One region of the Pseudoalteromonas sp. B131b genome, then DNA from elsewhere that is predicted to be linked to it. Evidence: predicted binding sites of a transcription regulator. Region 1 holds the regulator's gene; the other holds the start of a gene.
The links. The regulator ArgR, encoded in region 1, controls arginine synthesis, uptake and breakdown. The targets are predictions, from matches to a motif close to ANTGAATANNTATTCANT.

Region 1 (11,907 bases):
GGTTTTGCTGGCTGGATGACCGATAGCAGCCAAATACTTGCTTACAGTAAATACGATATTTGGGCATTTGACGTAAAAACGCAGCAAGCTAAACGCCTAACTAATGGTAAGCAAAGCAATACGCAGTACCGTGTTATTAAGCTTGATAAAACCCAAGTGGGCTTTAAAAAAGACGATACATTACTTGTCTCTGCTATTAACTTACAAACTAAACAAAGCGAAGTTGCAAAACTCGACTTAACCACTAACACAATAACCAAAGTACTTAGTGGTAATAAACGCTTTGATGTAGTTAAAAAAGCCAAAAAAGCTGACAAGTACTTATTCACTTCGCAAACTTATAGCCAATTTCCTGATTACTACCAAACAGATTTTAGCTTTAGTGCACCAAAACAAGTGACCACTCTAAACCCACAAATTAATAATTTTGCCTGGGGCGAAAAGCCAGAACTAATAAGCTATAAAGGCTTTGATGGCGAAGACTTACAAGGCGTACTAATAAAACCAGCGGGATATAAAAAAGGCGATAAAGTACCTGTAGTTGTGTATTTTTACCGTTACATGAGCCAGCGTATGTATGACTTTCCAAAAATGGAATTAAACCATCGCCCTAATTTCCCTCTGTTTACTTCAAACGGTTATGCTGTATTTTTACCTGATATTCGTTTTGAAATAGGTCACCCGGGTAAATCGTCAACACAAACAATGATTAACGCCACTCAAAAGCTTATTGATTTAGGTATAGCTGATAAAAATAAAATTGGCTTACAAGGGCACTCATGGGCAGGTTATCAAAGTGCGTTTATGATAACCCAAACAGATATGTTCAAAGCGGTTGTATCAGGTGCACCAGTATCAAACATGACCAGTGCTTATAGCGGCATTCGATTAAAATCGGGTCTTGCTCGTCAATTCCAATACGAAACAGGGCAAAGCCGTATAGGTAAAAACTTATTTGAAGCCCCTGAACTTTATATAGAAAATTCACCTGTATTTTTTGCAGACAAAGTGAATACGCCTATTTTGATAATGTCTGGTGATAAAGATGATGCCGTACCTTGGCATGAAAGCGTCCAGTATTATTTAGCACTTCGTCGTGCAGGAAAGAACGCTACCTTCTTGCAGTACGAAGGCGAACCGCATCATTTGAAAAAGTTTCCTAATCAGGTCGATTTTTCAGTGCGTATGATGCAGTATTTTGATCATTACTTAAAAGGTAAACCTGCTGCTAAATGGATGGTGGAAGGTGAGGCCTTTATTAAAGAGTAGTACCAACCAGCATAAATCTTTGATCAATTTAACGAATTAAATTGCACTATAACGTCGTTAAAAATTTTTTATTTAAAACACTAGATACAAAAATTTTTGCCTAGTTCTAGCGTAATTTTCTTAACGTTAAATAGACCCCATATATAAGCAGATTGGTATAAGATAATTACCCTTTCAATAAAAAGCCGATATTACATAGTAATATCGGCTTTTTATTGAAAAATCACAGTTACGTGATTTTTAATTACAAAAAAACCGCGTATAAAACGCGGCTTTTAAATGCTTTTTAATTACAGACCAGCACGGTCTTTAATTACAGCAATAAGTGGTGAACCAGCATGGTTACCTTCAGCCCAAGCGATATCTGCGCCATCAGCTAATGAACTTTTTGAAAGGTTTTTAACAATGTATTCACCAGTATCTATTGCGTTGCTTGCAACTGCATGGCGTAATAAGTTATTACCATTACATTGTATTGCATCGTAGATATTACGAATTTTTACACGAGAACTTTTAAGTTTACTACGTAAACGGTTTTTATCGTCCGCTGCTATATACTCGCAAATAGATACAGCTAATTGATCTTCAGCGTTTGCAGGCGCTACATACGAAAATGAACCTACTGCAATAGCAGTAACAATAACTAGCTTTGGTAATTTAAACATGAAAAACCCTTTATGGTACTTTTTACCTATGTTGATTGGTTAATATTGTACCAACACACGTAGATTTTCGCAATAATGTTATTGAATTTTATATAAAGTTACGAATTTATAACTAGATTTGTTTTTATTATCAGGCTGCATACTTAACTCTTCTTTAAGCTCCCATTTAGCTATTTTTTGATAATCTGGGAATTGTGTATCGCCTTCTACATCTAAATCTATAAACGTTAAATATAAGCGATCTGCACGCTCTAAAAACTGCTGATAAATATTTCCACCACCAATGATCATTACTTCTTCAGCGTCAGAAACTAAATTCAATGCAGCCTCTGGTGTTGCTACCGTTTCAATTCCATCAGCTTGATACCCAAGATTACGAGTAATAATAATATTACGTCGCCCAGGCAGAGGACGTCCGATAGATTCAAAAGTTTTACGACCCATAATTACAGGCTTACCTGTAGTCACTTTTTTAAAATGCTGAAGATCTGCAGGTAAATGCCATGGCATTTTATTATCTAGGCCAATTACACGGTTATTTGCCATTGCTGCAATCATTGAAATTATCATATTAAATACCTAGTACTTTATTTTTAAACAAAGAAAAAGGAGCATAAGCTCCTTTTTATAAATTCTATTTAATTAGCGCTCGTAGACAACTTCTACGTCGTAATCATCTTCATCCCAGTCGTCCCAATCATCATCATTGCCTTTACCTTTAGTGGCTTTTTCATGATAGGTATCCCACTTGAATTCAATCTCTTCATCTTCAACCTGTACAAACTTCTCTTTAGGCATGCTATCGAGCAGTGTCATTATGTTGTGAATTAAAGGTTGAGTATTGAGTTTATTAATCGCTGAAATGTGATAAATATTTTCAGTTTCGCCCAGTTCTTCTGCAATAGCTTCACATAACGCTTTTGCTTCGTCCTCTGGTAATAAGTCTATTTTATTAAAAACTAACCAACGTGGCTTTTCAGCTAATTTAGGGCTGTATTGATGTAGCTCGTTAATAATCGAGAATGCATTATCAACAGGGTTTGAACCATCTACCGGCATTACATCAATAATGTGTAATAACACACGACAACGCTCTAAATGCTTCAAGAAGCGGATGCCTAAGCCTGCACCATCAGATGCACCTTCAATTAAGCCTGGTATGTCAGCTATTACAAATGATTTATTCGCTTCTGGACGCACTACGCCCAAATTAGGAATAAGCGTTGTAAACGGGTAATCAGCTACTTTAGGCCTTGCTGCTGATACACTACGGATAAACGTAGATTTACCTGCGTTAGGAAGCCCTAGTAAGCCTACATCCGCTAATAGTAGCAACTCTAATTTTAAATTACGTACTTCGCCTTCAGTACCCAAGGTTTTTTGACGAGGTGCTCGGTTAGTACTTGATTTAAAACGTGCATTCCCCAAGCCGTGGAAACCACCTTTTGCAACCAAAATACGTTGACCATGTTGCGTTAAATCACCAAGTCCCTCTTGGGTATCAACATCCATGATACGTGTGCCTACAGGCACCATAACAAATAAGTCATCGGCTTTTCGGCCTGTACAGTTACGGCTACGACCGTTAGTACCACGTTCAGCTCTATGGAAACGCTCAAACTGATAATCAATGAGGGTATTTAAGTTTTCATCAGCTTGTAGATAAACACTACCACCGTCTCCACCGTCACCGCCGTCTGGTCCACCATCTGGAACATATTTTTCACGACGGAAAGACACGATGCCGCTGCCACCGTCTCCAGCTTCTGCGCGAATTTCTACTTCATCTACAAACTTCATGATTACTCACTTTAGGGATTGGCTTGTTAATTTAACTATTATATACCGAAGCCAAGCTGATTGCAGGCTTGGCTTGGGTATATATTTTTTTCTTAAAACAAAAAACCCCGCAAAGGCGGGGTTTTTTAACTACCTTACTGATTACTCAGTTACGATAGTTACGTATTTACGGTTTAAAGGACCTTTCTGTTCAAACTGAACTTTACCATCTGCTTTTGCGAAGATAGTGTGGTCTTTACCGATACCTACGTTTGTACCAGGGTGGAAACGAGTTCCACGCTGACGAACAATGATGCTACCCGCTAGAACTGATTCGCCACCAAAACGCTTAACACCTAAGCGTTTGCTTTCTGAATCGCGACCGTTACGAGTACTACCAGCTGCTTTTTTATGTGCCATTTCTAAGTACCTCTAATTAAGCGCTAATGCTAGTGATTTTAACTTCAGTGAACCATTGACGATGGCCCATTTGCTTACGAGAATGCTTACGGCGTCTAAATTTAACAACCTTAATCTTCTCACCGCGACCATGTGAAACAACCTCAGCTGTTATCTTGCCACCGTTTACGAACGGTACACCGATCTCGATTTTCTCACCATCAGCAACTAAAAGTACTGAATCAAATTCTACTGCCGCACCAGTTTCAACGTCTAATTTTTCAAGACGAATCGTTTGACCTTCAGTCACACGATGCTGTTTACCACCACTTTGGAAAACCGCGTACATAATTAACTCCGTCTGTGCACCCTCAAATCGGTGCAACTAAAATATTCTTCGATAGGGCGCGAAGTTTACGCTAACGCGAAATAACTAGCAAGCCTATTTTGTAATTAAAATGAATAAAAAGTAGCTGCATTGAGAGTAATTCAATATTTCCCCCAGTTTATATTAATTGACCCTTTTGCCAAGTGCTTTTTAGCTGTTAAGCGAAATAAGTTAATGCGCTTAAATAGAGCTCTCGCTGTATAATATCTAAGCGCGACTCATATTGCATATTGGTTATCTATTAATCAGTTATCTCAACCAATTAAGCTCTTATTCAGTACTTTAATAGTGTTTTTTCAATCAATCGTCACAAAATATCGAGCTAGTGCATTTTTTGTTGTACAATCTGCGCCGTTCACACATAAAAATTGGCTCGGAGATCAATGGATATAAAAGCTATCCAGGCGTTAATCGAAAGCGATATGAATGACGTCAATCAACTTATACATGCGCAAATGCGCTCAGATGTGGCGTTAGTTAATCAGCTTGGTTTATATATAGTTAGCAGTGGCGGCAAACGTGTTCGTCCAATGCTCGCAATTTTAGCAGCCAAGGCGCTCGGTTATCAGGGTAAAGATCACATAACACTTGCAACAATTGTTGAGTTTATTCATACAGCAACGCTATTACATGATGATGTTGTAGATGAATCAAACTTACGACGTGGCACGCCTACTGCAAATGCTGAATTTGGTAATGCTGCTAGCGTATTGGTTGGTGACTTTATTTACACTCGCTCATTTCAGCTTATGGTTGGCCTTGGAAAAATGCAGGTTATGCAAGTACTTGCCGATGCAACAAACATTATTGCTGAAGGTGAAGTATTGCAGCTAATGAACTGCAATGACCCAGATACGACTGAAGCCAGCTATATGCAGGTTATTTACTCTAAAACGGCTAAATTATTTGAAGCAGCTACAGGCCTTGCTGCCATTATTACTGAGCAAGACCAAGCGACACTCGACGCATTAAACTTATACGGTATGCATTTAGGCACCGCGTTTCAGTTAGTGGATGATGTACTCGATTACAATGCGGATGCTGAGCAGCTAGGTAAAAACATTGGCGATGATTTAGCTGAAGGCAAACCAACCCTTCCGCTTATTTATGCTATGCAACATGGTAGCGAGCAGCAAACGCAACTTATTCGTGATGCAATAGAGCACAGTAATGGTATGGAGCATTTAGAAGAAATTTTAACTGCACTAAAACAAACTAATGCGCTTGAGTTTACAATGCAAAAAGCAGAGCTTGAGGCCGAAAAAGCCATTGCCTGTTTAGACTTTTTAGCTGAGTCTGACTATAAGCAAGCACTTATAAGCCTTGCCCGTATTGCGGTTGACCGCGACCACTAGTTTTAACTAGTTACACAGTGTGACATTAATTCTGAGCAATAAAAAGCCTGCAAATGCAGGCTTTTTTGTTGCTTAAACCGGCTATTACGCCATGAAATCAACACCTTCTTTAATGTCTTTTTTCAGAGTTTCAAGCATGTCATTTTTTGCTTTTGTTTCAAATGCGCTTAGTTCGCCGTAAGAAAGAATTTCTTCTACGCCGTTTTTACCTAAACGTACTGGATGTGCAAAGTACTCTGCATCGCCATTTTCAACAGCAACGTAAGCGTAATCTACAACTTCTTCACCTTGTAGGCCTTTAACTAAAGACATACAAAAACGCGCTGCAGCAGCACCCATAGATAGCGTAGCTGAACCACCGCCTGCTTTAGCATTTACAACTTCAGTACCCGCATTTTGAATACGTGGAGTAAGTGCAGCAACTTCTTCATCTGTGAAAGAAACACCTTCAACTTGAGAAAGTAGAGGCAGAATCGTTGTGCCTGAGTGACCACCAATTACTGGTACTTTTACAGTTGCTACGTCTACGCCTTTAAGTTCAGCAACAAATGCTTCTGAACGAATAACGTCAAGCGTAGTAATACCGAATACGCGTTTAGCGTCGTAAGTACCTGCTTTTTTGAATACTTCAGCAACAATTGGAACTGTGCCGTTTACTGGGTTAGTAATAATACCTACTAACGCTTTAGGACAGCTGGCAACAATGCCTTCTGCTAACGTTTTGATGATGCCAGCATTTACATTGAATAAATCAGCACGATCCATACCTGGTTTACGTGGCATACCCGCTGGGATAAGAACGATGTCAGAACCTTCAAGCGCTTTATTTAAATCGTCTGCGCCAAAGCCTGCAACTTTAACATCTGTTGGGATGTGAGAAAGGTCAACCGCAACACCTGGTACTACTGGTGCAACATCATAAAGTGATAATTCAGAGCCAGCTGGTAAGCCTGTTTTTAATAATAAAGACAACGCTTGGCCGATACCGCCTGCAGCACCTAATACAGCAACTTTCATTGGAATTCTCCGTCATTTGAGGTAGGAAATATTTGTGGCTCTTAAGATAATGAAATTAGCGACTAAAAACAAATTTATCCTGTCTATTTCAAGTATATTTTCGACCATAGTCGTAAACTTTTGTGATTTAACGCATCAAACTGGCAAGTTAACTAAACAACTGCTGCATAATTATTCATTATTGTGTAGAATTTGCAGCATAAATAACAAAAATGAATAAAGGCTATGCAACCACAAGATAAACAAGAAGCACTGGTAAAAGCATTTAAATCGCTTTTAAAAGAAGAAAACTTTGGCTCTCAAGGCGAAATAGTTGATGCGTTAAAAGAGCAAGGCTTTGACAATATAAGCCAAAGTAAAGTATCACGCATGTTAAGTAAGTTTGGCGCTGTACGCACACGTAATGCCAAACAAGAAATGGTTTACTGCTTACCTGCTGAAATGGGTGTACCTACGGCTAAAAGCCCATTACGCCAATTAGTAATCGACATTATGCACAACGAAATGATGATCATCATTCGTACCAGCCCAGGTGCGGCTCAGCTTATTGCACGTTTATTAGATTCATTAGGTAAAGCAGATGGCGTACTAGGAACTATTGCCGGCGATGACACTATTTTTATCGCCCCGGCTAAAATATCTGAAATAGACGTGACGCTTGAACGCGTTCGCATTTTATTTGATACGGTTTGATTATTAATCGTAATTAAATCTGTTTTAAAAATCCGACCGAAGGTGCAAAAAAAGCAGAACCCATATCGGCTTGAGTAAAATCAAGCCAGTGGTCGTAACAATCACCTTCGCCTAAACGGCTTTTAAGTATTTTTTCGAACGCGGTTCCTTTACATGCACATGTAATTGATAACATTCCCTGCTCATACACATCGCCATAAGGCATGCTTTGATTTAATAGTAGCGGTTGCCCGTCTTCATCTTTTAGCTCACTACGCGAAGCATGGCTGGTTTCGATCGCGGGGGTAATTAGTGTGTTATCAAGGCGCGTACGACCCATTATTTGCTCTTGCTCACTTAATGATAAATGCTGCCACACAGTTAAGTCATGCTTATAACGTTGTACATGAATATAACTTCCTTGATCTTCAAAGCTACCCGGTTTATTTATTAGTGCCGTCGCACGCTTTTTTCTACCATGAGCAGAATCGCCACCATAAATAAAGCCATTAAAGTCTCGTCCATCTAAAAAGCGAAAATTACGAACCTGCTCTACCAGCTCTACATCAGGAGCAAATAACTTTAATACTTGCAGGGCAAATAAATGGTTAACGTCTTCACGGTCAGAGCGAATTTGCACAAACAAATCACACGGTTGCACGCTCATTTGGTGATCGCTGTGATTTATATTAGGAAAGCTCTGTAATTCGCTTGGAATGTACTCCGGAAGGATATGTGGCCAATATTGCGCACCAATAGCGACCATACAAGAGAGCATTGATTCTGAAAACTGATCGCTAAATTCTTCTTCAATAGCGCTTACTTGCTTTAGTTTTACGCGTAGCGATTCATCTTGACCATCAAACACATTAAAAAATAAGTGCAAACCGTGTAAGTTTGCTTCAGCACAAATCCCTGATTGCGCTTGCGCCATTGTTATTCCTTAGTTTTATAGATAAAAACACAGCGAATAACAAATTAATTATGATTCGAAAAAGTTCACCGTGTGAGGTTTTATTTTTATTATAACCTGTTCATTTTTTTCAAATGATTGGTCATATTGTGCAGCAACTTCAACTTCTTGCTCAGCAATAACGACTGTGTAAACATACGCTGAACCAATAAAGCGACTACTTAATATTGTAGCTCGTTCACAGTGCCTGTCACATAGATTATCACTTACCAATTCAATCTGGTGAGGACGAACATATATTTTACCTACACTCGCTCTATGCTCATGTCCAATATATGATTTAACTAAGCCGAACGGTGTATTATATTCAGTTGTCGTTAATACTTCTGCCTCTAAGTATATGCCTTGACCCAGAAACTCTGCAACCTCCTTTGAGCTTGGGGCTGCAAAAAGCTGTTCTGGCGTGCCTTGTTGCGCAATTTTACCGCGATGCATAATGGCAAGTGTATCGGAAAAGGCAAATGCCTCTTCTTTTGAGTGCGTAACAAATACAGCAGAGACTTGTGTTGCCTTAATAATTCGACGTATATCGGCGATTAGCTCAAAGCGTACTTGTGTATCAATGTTTGAAAAAGGCTCATCAAGCAATAACAAACTAGGTTTATAAGCTAATGCGCGAGCAATCGCTACGCGTTGCTGCTGACCACCCGATAACTGATGAGGAAATCTATCGGCACAGCCAATTAAATGAACAAGCTTAAGCATTTCATCAACACGATGCTGCTTTTGGGCTTTACTCATTTTACTAAGCCCAAATGCGATATTATTTGCCACCGTTAAATGCGGAAACAATGCATAGTCTTGAAACATCATGCCGATGTTACGATGCTCAGGTGAGACAAATGATTGCTCATTACTCACTAATTTACCGTCTATAAAAATAGACCCTTGCTTGGCTTCAATTAAACCTGCAATGGCTTTTAATGTGGTTGTTTTACCGCAACCACTTGCACCGAGCAGACAAACAATTTCATCTTTGCCCACTGTTAAATCTAAATCGTGAATAACCTTTGTGCCGTTATAGTGATAGCTCACGCCTTGTAAAATTAAACTACTCATTTAACTACGTTGCTCCATAGAACGATTAATAAGATACAAAGGAATAAACCCGACAATAACAATAAATAATGCCGAAATTGAAGCAAGCTCTAACTGCTCGTCACTCACATACTGAAATACATGAGTTGCTAAGCTTTCAAAATTAAACGGTCTGAGCAATAACGCCGCAGGTAGCTCTTTCATGCACTCAATAAACACCAGTAATGCCGCCGTAAGTAGTCCACGGCGTAATAAAGGTAGATGTATTAAACGCAATGTTTGCCCTTGGCTTTTACCCATTGATTGACTTGCCATATCGAGTGATGGGCTAATGCGTAAAAACTCGATTCTATCGCTCCGTGTGCGATGGCATAAAACCTAACAATGTAAGCAATAATAATAGTAAGAATACTGCCTGTAAGCAGTAAACCTATATCTAAATTATATGGTTCGAGCGCTTCATTGATGGTGTTTTCTAATAATGTAAGTGGTAATAAAACAGCAATAGCGAGCACTGTACCAGGCAATGCATAGCCCGTACTGGCTAAACGCCCAGGAATAAGCGGATACGTTTGCTTTGCAACACGCTGATAAAAAACCACAAAAATACTCAACGTAATGGTTATTACACTCACTATCCCTGCTACTTTTAAACTTTGCCAAGCATAGCTAAAAAACTCAATGTTCCACGCTTTATCAAAGTAGGTAATTGCGTAGTTTACGAGTACTGCAATGGGAATTAAAAAAGCGATAAGTAAAATAAAGCCACAAAATGCAGTTGCTAGCCAAGCCGACTTTCCTTTTAATACATAGAGAGATTCGCTATTTACACTTGATTGGCGCTCAAATACCGCTTGGTTACGGCGGCTAAAGCGTTCTGCCATTAATGCCAAAAATAAAAGTAAGAGCATTACACCCGATATTTTAGCGGCCGCTGTAAGCGAATAATAACCAAACCATGTATCGTATACGGCGGTCGTTAATGTGCTCACGGCAAAATAGCTGACGGTTGCAAAGTCAGCCATAGTTTCCATACTAATGAGTGCAAGAGCCGCAACAATTGCGCCGCGAGAGAGCACCAAACTTACTTTAAAAAAACTTTGTTTAGGAGATAGCCCCATTAATTGACTAGCTTGTACTAATTTGAATGACTGTTCGCGAAGGGCTGTTTTAAAAATTAAAAATAAATACGGGTAAAGTACCAAGGCAATCATAACGATAGCGCCAGGTAGTGTACGTATATCAAAAAACCAATAGTCACTAGGTGATTGCCAGCCAAACCATTTTCTAAGTGCTATTTGCACAGGGCCCGCATAGTCTAATAAATCAGTGTATACATAGGCAATAATATAGGTAGGCATAGCAAGGGGCAACATAAGTGCCCATTCAAACTGCTTTTTACCAGGAAAACTACAGTAAGCAGTAAGCCAACCGAGTGGCAGCGCAATAGCACAGCTAAGCACACAAACGCCTAAAACCAGCAACACAGTATTAGTAATGTAATCCCAAAGCACTGTATCCCAAAGATGAGAAAACACCTCAGAGTTACCTTGCAGAGATTCAAAAAGAAGAAAAAACAACGGGGCCGACAGAATCAAACCCGTCGACCACGCAAAGAGCTGCCATTTAGACAGCTTAAATTTATAAGTCATTAAAGATCGAACTTCACCTCATCAATCAGCTTAAGCGCTAACGGACGATATTTACTGATCTCATCGAGTGGCAAGCTGTCTTCCTTAAAGCTCCCCCAAGACGCAACCAAACTGGATAATTGCACACCTGGCTTAACTGGATACTCCATATTTAGTGAGGCATACATGTTTTGTGCTTTATTGTCGGTCATATACTCTATGAGTTTCAAGGCATTTTCAGGATTTTTAGCGAACTTAGTAATAACCGCACCCGATACATTTATGTGCGAGCCACGATTAATTTGGTTCGGGAAATTAATATTTACCGCTTCCGCCCAACCTTTTTGTTCTTTATCTTGCAACATTTTTCCAAGGTAATAACTATTACCTAACGCTAAATTGCACAAACCTTCTTTAACAGCTTTAACTTGAGCACGGTCGTTACCTTGGGGTTTGCGCGCTAAATTAGCTTTGACGCCTTCAAGCCATGTTTTAGTATCAGCCTTACCATGGTGAGCTATCATTGATGCAACAAGCCCCAAATTATAAGGATGCTTACCCGAACGAGTGCAAATTTGCCCTTTATATTTAGGATCAGCCAACTCTTCATAAGTTAGGTTTGGTAACGCACCTACTCGCTCTTTTGATGAATAAACATTACGTACACGCTTTGTTAGCGCAACCCACTGGCCTTCGCCATCACGAAATGCTGCAGGCACAT
Region 2 (11,907 bases), 1.4 Mb from region 1:
AAACCCACTTACATCAGGCGCTATTTTAAAAGATATTTTAGCCGAGCAAAAAGAACTAGCTAAAACAGATCCTGTATTTAAAAAGTACCTCAGTAAGTATATGTAGCTAATAGGGTGTAATTTAAAACAAGAAGACGCTTAATTGCGTCTTTTTTTACTTGGTTACTTAATAAACTTGAGGGATTAAACCTAACGCTAATTTCTTATTTACAACTGTATGAACACAGGAGTAATACCAATCTGCTTAAATATAGGGTCTATTTAACGTTAAGGAAATTACGCTAGAACTAGGCAAAAATTTTTGTATCTAGTTGCTCTAAATAATTATTTTCTGTTGTAATCGATAAGATTTTTTTATCTCAAAATAGGGCACTTAATTAAGTTAATTGATATTAAAACAGCTGGCTTTAATAATGTTACTGATAATTTTTTGTGACGGTTTTATTTTTTCCATTGCTAAAAACTCATCAGGCTGATGGGCTTGATTTATTGAGCCCGGCCCCATAACGATTGTTTCACACCCTAATTGCTGAATAAAAGGTGCTTCAGTACAGTAATTAACAGCTATTGCTTTTTGCCCTGCTATTTTTTCAGCTAATATCACTAAAGCACTGTCGGTGTTGCCAGTAAAGGCTGGTATTGGCTCGTGTAAATCAATTACGCTGACCGCATTGGGGTATTGTTGATTTATCTCTTTCGTTGCATCAAGTATTAATGCTTGTAACTCTTTTACACTCAAACCTGGTAATGGGCGCATATCTATATGCATTTCGCAGCAAGCACAAATTCGGTTAGCGTTGTCGCCGCCATGAATATTACCAAAATTTAATGTTGGGTAAGGTATTTCAAAGTGGCTTAATGAATACTTATGCTTTAACTGCTCTTTTAAGAACAATAATTTTGAAGTCACTTTATGCATGATTTCTATGGCGTTGAGACCACGTTCGGGATCAGAGCTATGACCTGAGCGTCCAATTACTCTAATCGCTGTACTCATATGTCCTTTATGTGTAAATACCGGTGTCATATCAGTAGGTTCACCAATTATACATCGCGCAGGTTTTAAATTTGGGTGCTTACATATTTGCTGTGCACCTGCCATTGTGGTTTCTTCGTCGGCAGTGGCGAGTATTAAGATAGGCTGGGTTTGCTGCTTTTCATCAAGTTCACTAATTGCTTGTAATACAAACGCAAAAAAACCTTTCATATCAATGCTACCGAGCCCATATAATTTATTGTCGAGTTCGGTAAGTTTAAACGGATTATGATTCCAGCGACTATCATCAAACGGGACAGTATCGGTGTGGCCCGCGAGCATTAATCCACCATCTCCTTTGCCACGTTTAGCTAATAAGTTATAGCGACCTTTACCTCCTTCTAATTCAATGATTTCACATGTAAAGCCAAGTGTTTCGCACCACCTCGCAAGTAGTTCAATTACGCTTTTATTACTCATACACTGACTATCTTCAATTGCACTGATAGACGGAGCTGCAATCAATTGTTGATACATAGAAATAAACGATGGCAAAGGCATAAAAAATCCAAAATAAGTATTCAATTTAATTGCATAACAATATAAAAGTATTTATGATGAATATCAATTCACTTTTTAAGCATAAATATATTAAAGTAACGTTATGGAAACAATGCGACGATAATCAAAATTCATTAATAAAAGGCTAAATTAGCGCCAAGGCTAGTTTAAGCGAACAAGATAGACAAGTAACAACTAATTTTAAGATAACGAGTAACAAATGAATGTAGTGATTATTGGCGCAAGCGGTTACAGCGGCGCAGAGTTAGCAAGTTTAGTTGCTAAACACCCAAACTTAACTTTAGCGGGTTGTTATGTATCAGAAGGTAGCTTAGATAAAAATAAATTGCTAAGTGATTTATATCCTGAACATCTAGGCTTGCTCGACTTACCATTACTCCCTCTTGGTGAATCAGCTTTTGATGACATTCAAACTAGTGCTGACTATGTGTGCTTATGTACAGACCATAAAGTGAGTGTTGATTTAGCACCGCGTTTTTTAGCAATGGGTAAAAAGGTATTTGATTTATCTGGTGGCTATCGCCTTGCAAGCAATGATGATTACGTTACATATTATGGTTTTGAGCACCAACATCCTGAGCTATTAAATAAAGCTGCTTATGGTTTAGCTGAGTGGAATGGTGAAGCTATTGCCAATGCACAGTTAGTCGCTGTTGCTGGATGCTACCCAACGGCCGCACTAAATGCATTAAAGCCTTTGCAACAAGCCGGTTTATTAAGCGAACAGAGTATTATTATTAATGCGGTATCGGGAGTTACCGGTGCTGGACGTAAAGCAAGTGTTGGCACGCATTTTTGCGAGGTTTCGCTTACTCCCTATGGTTTATTTAATCATCGCCACGGTCCTGAAATTGAGCAACATCTTGGTCACCAAGTCTTATTTACGCCGCACTTAGGCAATTTTCCTCGTGGTATTTTAGAAACTATTTATGTGCAGTTAAAGCCTGAGGTAACAAGTGAGCAAGTAACACAAGCGTATCAGGTACTTGCCGATGAGCCACTTATTCGTTTATTAGGCGATAAAATCCCATCAATAAAAGGTGTAGCTAAGCAACCTTATGTTGATATTGGTTGGCAGCAGCAAGGATCGCAATTAATTGTTATTGCAGCAATAGATAATTTATTAAAAGGCGCTGCAGGTCAAGCTTTACAGTGTATTAATCTATCAATGAATTTAGAGCATACCACGGGCTTAAAAGGAACGTTTTAAATGAGTAAAAAAACGTGGGTTATTAAACTAGGTGGTGCTGTACTTAATACAGAAAACGCGGCTAAAGCATTGTTTGATGTACTTAATGAGCAACAAAATGCTCAGTTTGTAATTGTACACGGTGGCGGTGCACTTGTTGATACTTGGCTAAAAGAAGCTGGTTTTGCCAGTGCCAAGCACCAAGGTTTGCGTATCAGCCCTGCAGAGCAAATGCCTTACATCGTAGGTGCACTAGCAGGTTGTGCCAATAAACAATTAATGACTCAGGCTATTAGTGCAGGGCATAAACCGGTTGGGTTAAGTTTGTATGAATCGGGTGTTACTGCTACTCAAAAGTTAAAAGCACTTTGTTTAGTAGGTAAATGCACAAGTAACGATGATTCTATTATTAACGATTTACTTAAAATTGGCAGGCTACCGATCGTTAGCTCTATCGGTTTTGATGAGCAAGGCCTTTGGTATAACGTAAATGCTGATGAAGCTGCAGCGGCTATTGCTAGTAATTTAAACGCAGAACTTATTTTTATGACTGATGTAGAAGCGGTGCTTGACGCAAATAAGCAGCCCTTACATCAACTTGACACAAAACACATTGATACTTTAATAGATGAAGGAGTAATTGTGGGCGGGATGGAGGTCAAAGTTAAGACCAGCCTTCACGCTGCCCAACATTTACGACGCGGTGTGTATATTTCCAGCTGGCAAAAGCCAGAAAATTTAACTGACTTGCTTGAAGGCAAGCATGTCGGAACTAAAATTACACCATAGGTTTATTATGTTTAAGAATTTTTTAACCGGTTTAGAATTAGACCAAGAAGGCGCACTTAATTTATTAAAGTTAGCGCAAGACATTAAAGTAAAACCAGAGAAATACAGCCAAGTATTAGCTGGTAAATCGGTTGTAACGTTATTTGAAAAACAAAGTTTACGTACGCGTTTATCATTTGATATAGGTATTAATCGCCTGGGCGGTCACGCGGTTTATTTAGATCAGCAAAATGGCGCTATGGGTGCACGCGAATCAATTAAAGATTTCGCTCTTAATATTTCAACATGGGCTGACGGGATTGTAGCGCGTGTTAATCAACACAGTACGTTAACTACATTAGGTGAATATTCATCGGTACCGGTGGTTAATAGTTTGTGTGATTTGTACCACCCGTGCCAAGCACTCGCTGATTTTTTAACGCTTCAAGAAGTACATGGCGATGTAAGTGAGCTTAAAGTTGCTTACTTAGGTGAAGGTAATAACGTAACTCATTCATTGATGTTGTTAGCAGCTACACTAGGTACAGATTTTGTAGCTGTAACACCAAAAGGGTGCTCACCAGATTCACAAATACTTAAAAAAGCAGAGCAGATTGCAGCAATGAACGGTGCATCAGTTATGGTGAGTGATCGCGTTGAAGCTGCTGTTGGCGCAAATGTTGTTTACGCAGATACTTGGGTATCAATGGGTAATACAACACCAATTGAGCAAGTTAAAGCCAAGTATATGCCATATCAGCTAAATCAGGCATTGCTAGATCAAACCGGTGCTACGACGGTATTACACTGCCAACCGGCGCACCGTGAATTTGAAATTACCTCAGAGGTAATGGATGGTCCAGCATCTAAAATTATTCAACAAGCAGAGAATCGTATGCACGCGCAAAATGCTCTGCTAGTTACATTATTAAATCCAAATTTTGTTAAGGAACACCTATGAGTTCAATTAAAAAAGTCGTTTTAGCCTATTCAGGTGGTCTTGATACGTCGGCTATCGTGCCATGGTTAAAAGAAAACTACGGCTGTGAAGTAATCGCGTTTGTTGCAGATGTAGGTCAAGGCGCAGAAGAACTTGAAGGCGTAGAAGCTAAAGCAATTGCCTCTGGTGCATCTGAATGTTATGTAGTTGACTTAAAAGATGAAATGGTAAGTGATTACATTTACCCAACACTTAAAACGGGCTCAATTTATGAAGGCACTTATTTATTAGGTACCTCTATGGCGCGCCCAATTATAGCTAAAGCGCAAGTTGAAATAGCGCGTAAAGTAGGTGCCGATGCACTTTCTCATGGTTGTACTGGTAAAGGTAATGACCAAGTTCGTTTTGAATCATGCTTTGCAGCACTCGCACCTGATTTAAAAGTAATTGCGCCATGGCGTGAGTGGGACTTATCGAGCCGTGAGTCATTACTTGATTACTTGGCGGAGCGTGACATTCCGTGCTCAGCATCAGCGACAAAAATTTACAGCCGTGATGCTAACGCATGGCATATTTCACACGAAGGTGGCGAGCTTGAAGACCCATGGTGTCAACCAACTGAGCAAGTATGGACATGGACTAATTCTCCAGAGCAAGCACCAGATAAATCAGAACTCGTAACTTTAAAAGTTGTTGAAGGCGAAGTGGTTGCTGTAAATGGCGAAGAACTTAAACCATATGACTGTTTAGTTAAATTAAACGATATTGCATCACCTCATGGTGTTGGTCGTGTTGATATTGTAGAAAACCGTTTGGTAGGCATGAAGTCACGCGGTTGCTACGAAACGCCCGGCGGTACAGTTATCATGGCAGCACTTCAAGCAATTGACGAGCTAGTGCTTGATAAAGCAAGCCGTAAATGGAAAGAAGTGCTGGGTGGTGAATTTTCGCATTTAGTATATGACGGCCGCTGGTTTACACCACTTAAAGATTCTATTTTAGCCGGTGCAGAAGCGCTTTCTAAAGTGGCAACAGGTGAAGTCGTACTTAAATTATATAAAGGTCAAGTAACTGCGGTTCAAAAGCAGTCGCCAAATAGTTTATATAGCGAAGCATTTGCCACATTTGGTGAAGATGATGTGTATGACCAATCACACGCTGAAGGCTTTATTCGTTTATTCTCGCTTTCAAGCAGAATTTCAGCACTCGCTAAAAAGTAAATTATTACGCCCCTGTAAAAGGGGCAATACAGGGTTTGGAGATATTTCATGGCATTATGGGGCGGACGTTTTTCTACGGGTCCAGATGAGGCGTTTAAGCAATTTAACGACTCTCTTCCCTTCGATTATCAGTTAGCAGAGCAAGATATTATCGGCTCTGTGGCATGGGCTGGCGCACTTGAGCAAGTTAATGTGTTATCGAGTGATGAGCACAAAGAACTCGTTGCAGCATTGTATGAGTTACTTGAAGAAGTAAAAGCTGATCCACTCGCTGTAGCTACATCGGGCGCAGAGGATATTCACTCGCATGTTGAAGCTGCATTAATCGAAAAAGTAGGTGATTTAGCTAAAAAATTACATACAGGCCGAAGCCGTAATGATCAAGTCGCAACAGACTTTAGATTATGGTGCCGTGATACCGCTGAGCATATTTTAAAAGCAATTGAGCAACTTAAAGGCGAGTTTGTATCTTTAGCTGAGCGTGAACTTGGTACTATATTGCCCGGTTATACTCATTTACAGCGAGCACAGCCAGTATTATTTAGCCACTGGTGTATGGCTTACGTAGAAATGCTAGAGCGTGATGAAAGTCGCTTGCAAGACGCGAAAGCGCGCATGAATTTTTGCCCACTAGGAAGTGGTGCATTAGCCGGTACTGCTTACCCAATTGATCGTCAAGCACTTGCGCAAGGTTTGGGTTTTACTGGTGCGACTAAAAATAGTCTTGATGGCGTCTCTGATCGCGATTTTGTTGTAGAGTTATTAAGCTGTGCATCGATTTCGATGATTCACTTATCGCGTATGTCAGAAGATTTAATATTTTATAACTCGGGTGAAGCTGGTTTTATAGAGCTTGCAGATAACGTGACATCGGGCTCATCGCTTATGCCACAGAAAAAGAACCCTGATGCATTAGAACTTATCCGTGGTAAAACGGGTCGTGTATTTGGCGCGTTTAGTGCGATGATGATGACCTTAAAAGCACTCCCTCTTGCTTACAACAAAGACATGCAAGAAGATAAAGAAGGTATATTTGACGCTATGCCAACATGGCTTGCGTGTATTCATATGGCACAAGCTTGTATTAAGGGCGTTAAGGTAAGAGGAGATCGTACACTTGCTGCTGCTAAAGGCGGTCATGCTAATGCAACAGAGCTTGCTGATTATCTCGTCGCAAGAGGCGTACCTTTTAGAGAGGGGCACCACATTGTAGGCGTCCTTGTTCAGCTTGCTATTAGCGAAAATAAAACGCTAGAAGAGCTTTCGCTTGAGCAATACAAATCAGTTAATGATGTTTTTGAAGACGATGTATACCCGGTATTAGAAATTGATGCGTGTATAAAAGCGCGCCAAGCTCTTGGCGGCACATCGATTGAGCAAGTAACTGGTGCAATTAAAGAAGCCAAAAAACAGCAAATAACGGTTCGTGATGCAAATCTAGATGACGTTGAATCTATAGCTAAGCTCATTCAGCATTGGGCTACAGTTGGCGAAAATCTACCTAGAGCTAAAAGTGACATGGTGCATTCTATAAATGAATTTGCGGTCACTGAAATTAACGGTAAGGTATCGGGCTGTGCCTCGCTGTATATATATGATACAGGTCTTGCTGAAATTCGCTCTTTAGGTATTGATCCTCAAAGCGTTGTTACTGGGCAGGGGCGGCAACTCGTTGAGCATTTGTTAATTAAAGCTAAAAAACTGGCGTTGAATAGAGTTATTGTACTAACGCGTGTGCCTGACTTTTTCGAAAAGCAGCGCTTTACCTTTTGCACTAAAGACAGTTTGCCAGAAAAAGTAATGAAAGATTGTGAGCTTTGTCTTCGTAAAGAAAATTGCGATGAAGTTGCTATGGAATTTATTTTAAAGCCAAGTAAAAGTGTGGAGATCCCGTGTAAATACGTGGCTTAAACTCCCTGGATACAAAAAACGTACGGTTATCCCTGTGCGTTTTTTTATATCTAAAACAAACTGGTTTGATCTGTTGCATTTTTAAAGTGTCAAATAAAGTTGGCATACAGGTTGCTTTATTATAGGTGGGTGGCAAAAATGGCTACCTAGATTAAAACAGGTAACATGTTTACCTATATAATAGCGTGATAAAAGTTGCGCAAACTATAATTTTATAAGGATTAATAACATGCAAATTTCAGCGAATAACCAAGTACAAATGCAAGCATATAATAAAACACAACAATTAAAGCCTGCAATGGAACAAACTGCTAGCCCTAAAACCCTGCAATCTGATACAGTAAGCATTTCTCAAGAGGCTATTGCTGCAGCAAGTGGTGATAGCTTACAACGTGGCGGGGGCAGTGTAATGCCTGTCAGACCAAAGTAATAATTTAAGGTTTTAAATGATTCTAACTGAGCTTTTTGGGTTGTTCTCACTGTCTGCTTTTACGATGTGGGGATTTCTGATGACTTTCTTTTTTAATGTGTTTGTATACTCATTAGATTTAAAAAGAGGTACAACTCTTCTGCTCAGTTCATTTATTATGATGATATCTTATACCTTATCTGACTACTTCTATACATGGCTTTCTATTAAAAACTCAATATACTTGGATTGGGCTTTGTATGATATTTCTACTATTTTAGCGTTAATATGCATATATAAAATAACCGAAAAAACAACACCTTCTTTTTTGTATTTAATTGTTGGATTGTCTATAAATTCGATTTTCTTTTTTTGTATGTATTTAGATATGTATATATTCGGAAATATGGAACGATGGTTTTTTTGGGATGTTTATACATACGCAGTTAATTTAATGGACTTAATTATGATAGTCGCATTAATTGTTGATAGAGACTTCCTAGGTCTTCATAAGTTAAAGAACAAAACCCTCAGTTACTTCAAATCAAACGATACCCACAAATTAACCTAGTTTAATATGTACGTTACTGAAGCCTTAACGGATTATGTAGGAGCTTTCTCCCAAAGGGGTCTTTTTAATGGCTTTCTTATGCTGTTTAGCTATTAATATAAATAAGGAAAGTAAGTCTCCTGTTTATTTATCTGCGCTTATGCTCTGCTCATATATTTTTAGTGGCTACATAGATTTATTAGAAAATTTATATTTAAGCTGGGCACTCTACGATTTCATTACAATTTTAGCTTTGTTAACTTTACAGTGCTTCAAAGTACTCCAACGTTCTGTTGCTTTTCACTTAATCATAATTTCGTTAACAATAAATGCTGTACTCACCCTCATAATATATTATGACCTATACGTTTTATATAGCTATGAACCTTGGTGGTATTGGAGTGTTTATTCAATAGGGATCAATACGATAGATATTCTCATGGTGCTCTCACTGATACTCAATAAAAAAATTCTACGGATGCTACATTTTAAAGCATTCAAATTGAATTTAAAAAAGCCTTAGAATAATGGATGAATTTTTGATTAGTCCAATTGTCTCATTGTACATAGGTGCTTTTGTACAATGGTGTTTCTTAATGGCATTTTTATACTCGCTTGCTATAAGCATAAATAAATTAGATAAAACAGCGGTTTGGTTATCGTTGATTATGTTGCTTTCTTATTCACCTAGCCTTTTTATTGATATAGAGAAAATATCATATATTCAACTCTTTTTTTAGATGTGATAACAATTCTTTTCACAGGGCGCGAGCATACTTTGTTAAAAATGTTAACCAAAAGAAGTTCTTCTCTAAAAGCATCATCATAACAAGCTCTTACACACTTACTTCTTATTGACCCCTTGCTTTTCGTATGCTGCTTTATCATGTTCCTAACGACGCGTCTAAATAGTGCCATATGTTGCGCACTTAATGGCTCATGTATTTGACAGGCATCTTCTTTAAATACGACATCCAGTATCCAGTGTTGCTGATTTTCTATCAGCCAATGTTGTCTTATTGCTTTACTTATCAATATATTGTCTGTCAGCGATGTTAGGTAGTAATGTGTGTCAATACTCGTTCTATTACCCTTCGTTCGCTCTCGCTGCACCGCAACGATTGTCCTAACTGATGGCCAGCTCTCTTTAATTTCACTCGGTAATAAACGCGCATCAAGACAATCTATCGTGCGTACTTCTTTTCGCCCATGCCCTGCATCTTGTGTTACATGACTAAGTATCTCTGAGTTTTCAGATTCATACTGGTGTGTAAATGCATCTTGAATCGCGCTATAAAGTTTCTTTTGATTACCCTTTGCTTGCACTAGATAATCTGCATGTCTGCTAATTAGCTGTTTTAGCGTTTCTTTTTGGCAGTGCAAAGCATCAAGTGTAATGACGGTGTTATTGATATCGAGTATTTTCAATAAATCCCGAACTGCCGGTATTTCATTCGTCTTACTGCCAACTGTTTGATGGAATAATGTGAGACCTGCCTCACAATCAAATGCTGAAACGAGGTGTAATTTATCAGCAATGTGTTTACTTGCTCCGCGAATAGTTTTGCCATCGAAGGCAATGACAGGATGCGCTGATTTAACGCGGTTTTGATTGACCCAGCTATACATCGCGAGTAGTAATGAGTCAGTATCAACGGTTCTAAAAATCCGAGCAATACTATGTCGAGTGGGTATGCCATTTTTGAAAGAACGAAATCCTCTTAACCAATTAAGCTTACTTTCGCCATAGACTTCAATATCTTGCCAGTTTTCACACCCTGATGTAACGGCAGTAATAATAAGAAAAAGCACATCAACTAAGTTATGGTGTTGATTTATATGTGAACGATTATCTTTGACGAGTTCTAAATGTGAGAAGAGTGACATAATAAGTGTAAGGTTATGAAATTTATGGTATTAGATCATAAAATTTGTTTATTTACAAAGTGTGATCCCGCCCTGATTCTTTTCATCATTGCTTTTAAATACTTTCTAACTATAAATTTTATATCTCTTTATTTATTATTAGGTCTAACGATAAATGCATTTTTATTTTTTTGTATGCATCTAGATGTATATATTTTTGATAATTACGAGCCTTGGTGGTTTTGGTCATTTTATTCAATTGTTGTTAATTTAGCCGACTTTATGATGGTAGCTATATTTTTTATAAACAAAGATTTTTTAGCTTTAGCTGCAATTAAAAAATGGTTCCACAATAGTATTATGAAAAGGAATAATAGTAGTGGCTGACATACTGTGGGATTTGGTAGCGATTAGAGATTATGTAGGTATCTTTATTACATGGTTCTTTGTAATTGCATTCTTTATAATTTATCAGCAAGCATAAACAGTCCCTATAAAAATACAATGTACCTTTCTGGAATTATGATGATTTCGTACACCTTAAGTACACTATTCGATATGGTTATAGTGCAGGGCGCGAGCATACTTTGTTAAAAATGTTAACCAAAAAGAAGTTCTTCTCTAAAAGCATCATCATAACAAGCTCTTACACACTTACTTCTTATTGACCCCTTGCTTTTCGTATGCTGCTTTATCATGTTCCTAACGACGCGTCTAAATAGTGCCATATGTTGCGCACTTAATGGCTCATTTATTTGACAGGCATCTTCTTTAAATACGACATCCAGTATCCAGTGTTGCTGATTTTCTATCAGCCAATGTTGTCTTATTGCTTTACTTATCAATATATTGTCTGTCAACGATGTTAGGTAGTAATGTGTGTCAATACTCGTTCTATTACCCTTCGTTCGCTCTCGCTGCACCGCAACGATTGTCCTAACTGATGGCCAGCTCTCTTTAATTTCACTCGGTAATAAACGCGCATCAAGACAATCTATCGTGCGTACTTCTTTTCGCCCATGCCCTGCATCTTGTGTTACATGACTAAGTATCTCTGAGTTTTCAGATTCATACTGGTGTGTAAATGCATCTTGAATCGCGCTATAAAGTTTCTTTTGATTACCCTTTGCTTGCACTAGATAATCTGCATGTCTGCTAATTAGCTGTTTTAGCGTTTCTTTTTGGCAGTGCAAAGCATCAAGTGTAATGACGGTGTTATTGATATCGAGTATTTTCAATAAATCCCGAACTGCCGGTATTTCATTCGTCTTACTGCCAACTGTTTGGTGGAATAATGTGAGACCTGCCTCACAATCAAATGCTGAGACGAGGTGTAATTTATCAGCAATGTGTTTACTTGCTCCGCGAATAGTTTTGCCATCGAAGGCAATGACAGGATGCGCTGATTTAACGCGGTTTTGATTGACCCAGCTATACATCGCGAGTAGTAATGAGTCAGTATCAACGGTTCTAAAAATCCGAGCAATACTATGTCG

Region 2: the regulator ArgR is predicted to act here: its motif matches at 1,593-1,610, upstream of argC (N-acetyl-gamma-glutamyl-phosphate reductase).

Annotation. Positions count from the first base shown of each region.
Region 1 is NZ_JARLUZ010000001.1:409,513-421,419, forward strand. It holds partial or broken gene P4S65_RS02010 (prolyl oligopeptidase family serine peptidase) at 1-1,269, shown strand, start outside; gene P4S65_RS02015 (DUF3718 domain-containing protein) at 1,560-1,934, opposite strand; gene folA (type 3 dihydrofolate reductase) at 2,013-2,504, opposite strand; gene cgtA (Obg family GTPase CgtA) at 2,577-3,734, opposite strand; gene rpmA (50S ribosomal protein L27) at 3,876-4,133, opposite strand; gene rplU (50S ribosomal protein L21) at 4,150-4,461, opposite strand; gene ispB (octaprenyl diphosphate synthase) at 4,884-5,855, shown strand; gene mdh (malate dehydrogenase) at 5,940-6,872, opposite strand; gene argR (transcriptional regulator ArgR) at 7,098-7,565, shown strand; gene P4S65_RS02055 (Dyp-type peroxidase) at 7,579-8,478, opposite strand; gene P4S65_RS02060 (ABC transporter ATP-binding protein) at 8,527-9,576, opposite strand; partial or broken gene P4S65_RS02065 (ABC transporter permease) at 9,577-11,207, opposite strand; gene P4S65_RS02070 (extracellular solute-binding protein) at 11,207-11,907, opposite strand, start outside.
Region 2 is NZ_JARLUZ010000001.1:1,830,253-1,842,159, forward strand. It holds gene panP (pyridoxal-dependent aspartate 1-decarboxylase PanP) at 1-106, shown strand, start outside; gene argE (acetylornithine deacetylase) at 383-1,537, opposite strand; gene argC (N-acetyl-gamma-glutamyl-phosphate reductase) at 1,758-2,768, shown strand; gene argB (acetylglutamate kinase) at 2,769-3,536, shown strand; gene P4S65_RS08315 (ornithine carbamoyltransferase) at 3,544-4,476, shown strand; gene P4S65_RS08320 (argininosuccinate synthase) at 4,473-5,675, shown strand; gene argH (argininosuccinate lyase) at 5,724-7,586, shown strand; gene P4S65_RS08330 (hypothetical protein) at 7,816-8,016, shown strand; gene P4S65_RS08335 (hypothetical protein) at 8,033-8,566, shown strand; partial or broken gene P4S65_RS08340 (ISAs1-like element ISPsesp1 family transposase) at 9,344-10,432, opposite strand; gene P4S65_RS08345 (ISAs1-like element ISPsesp1 family transposase) at 11,011-11,907, opposite strand, start outside.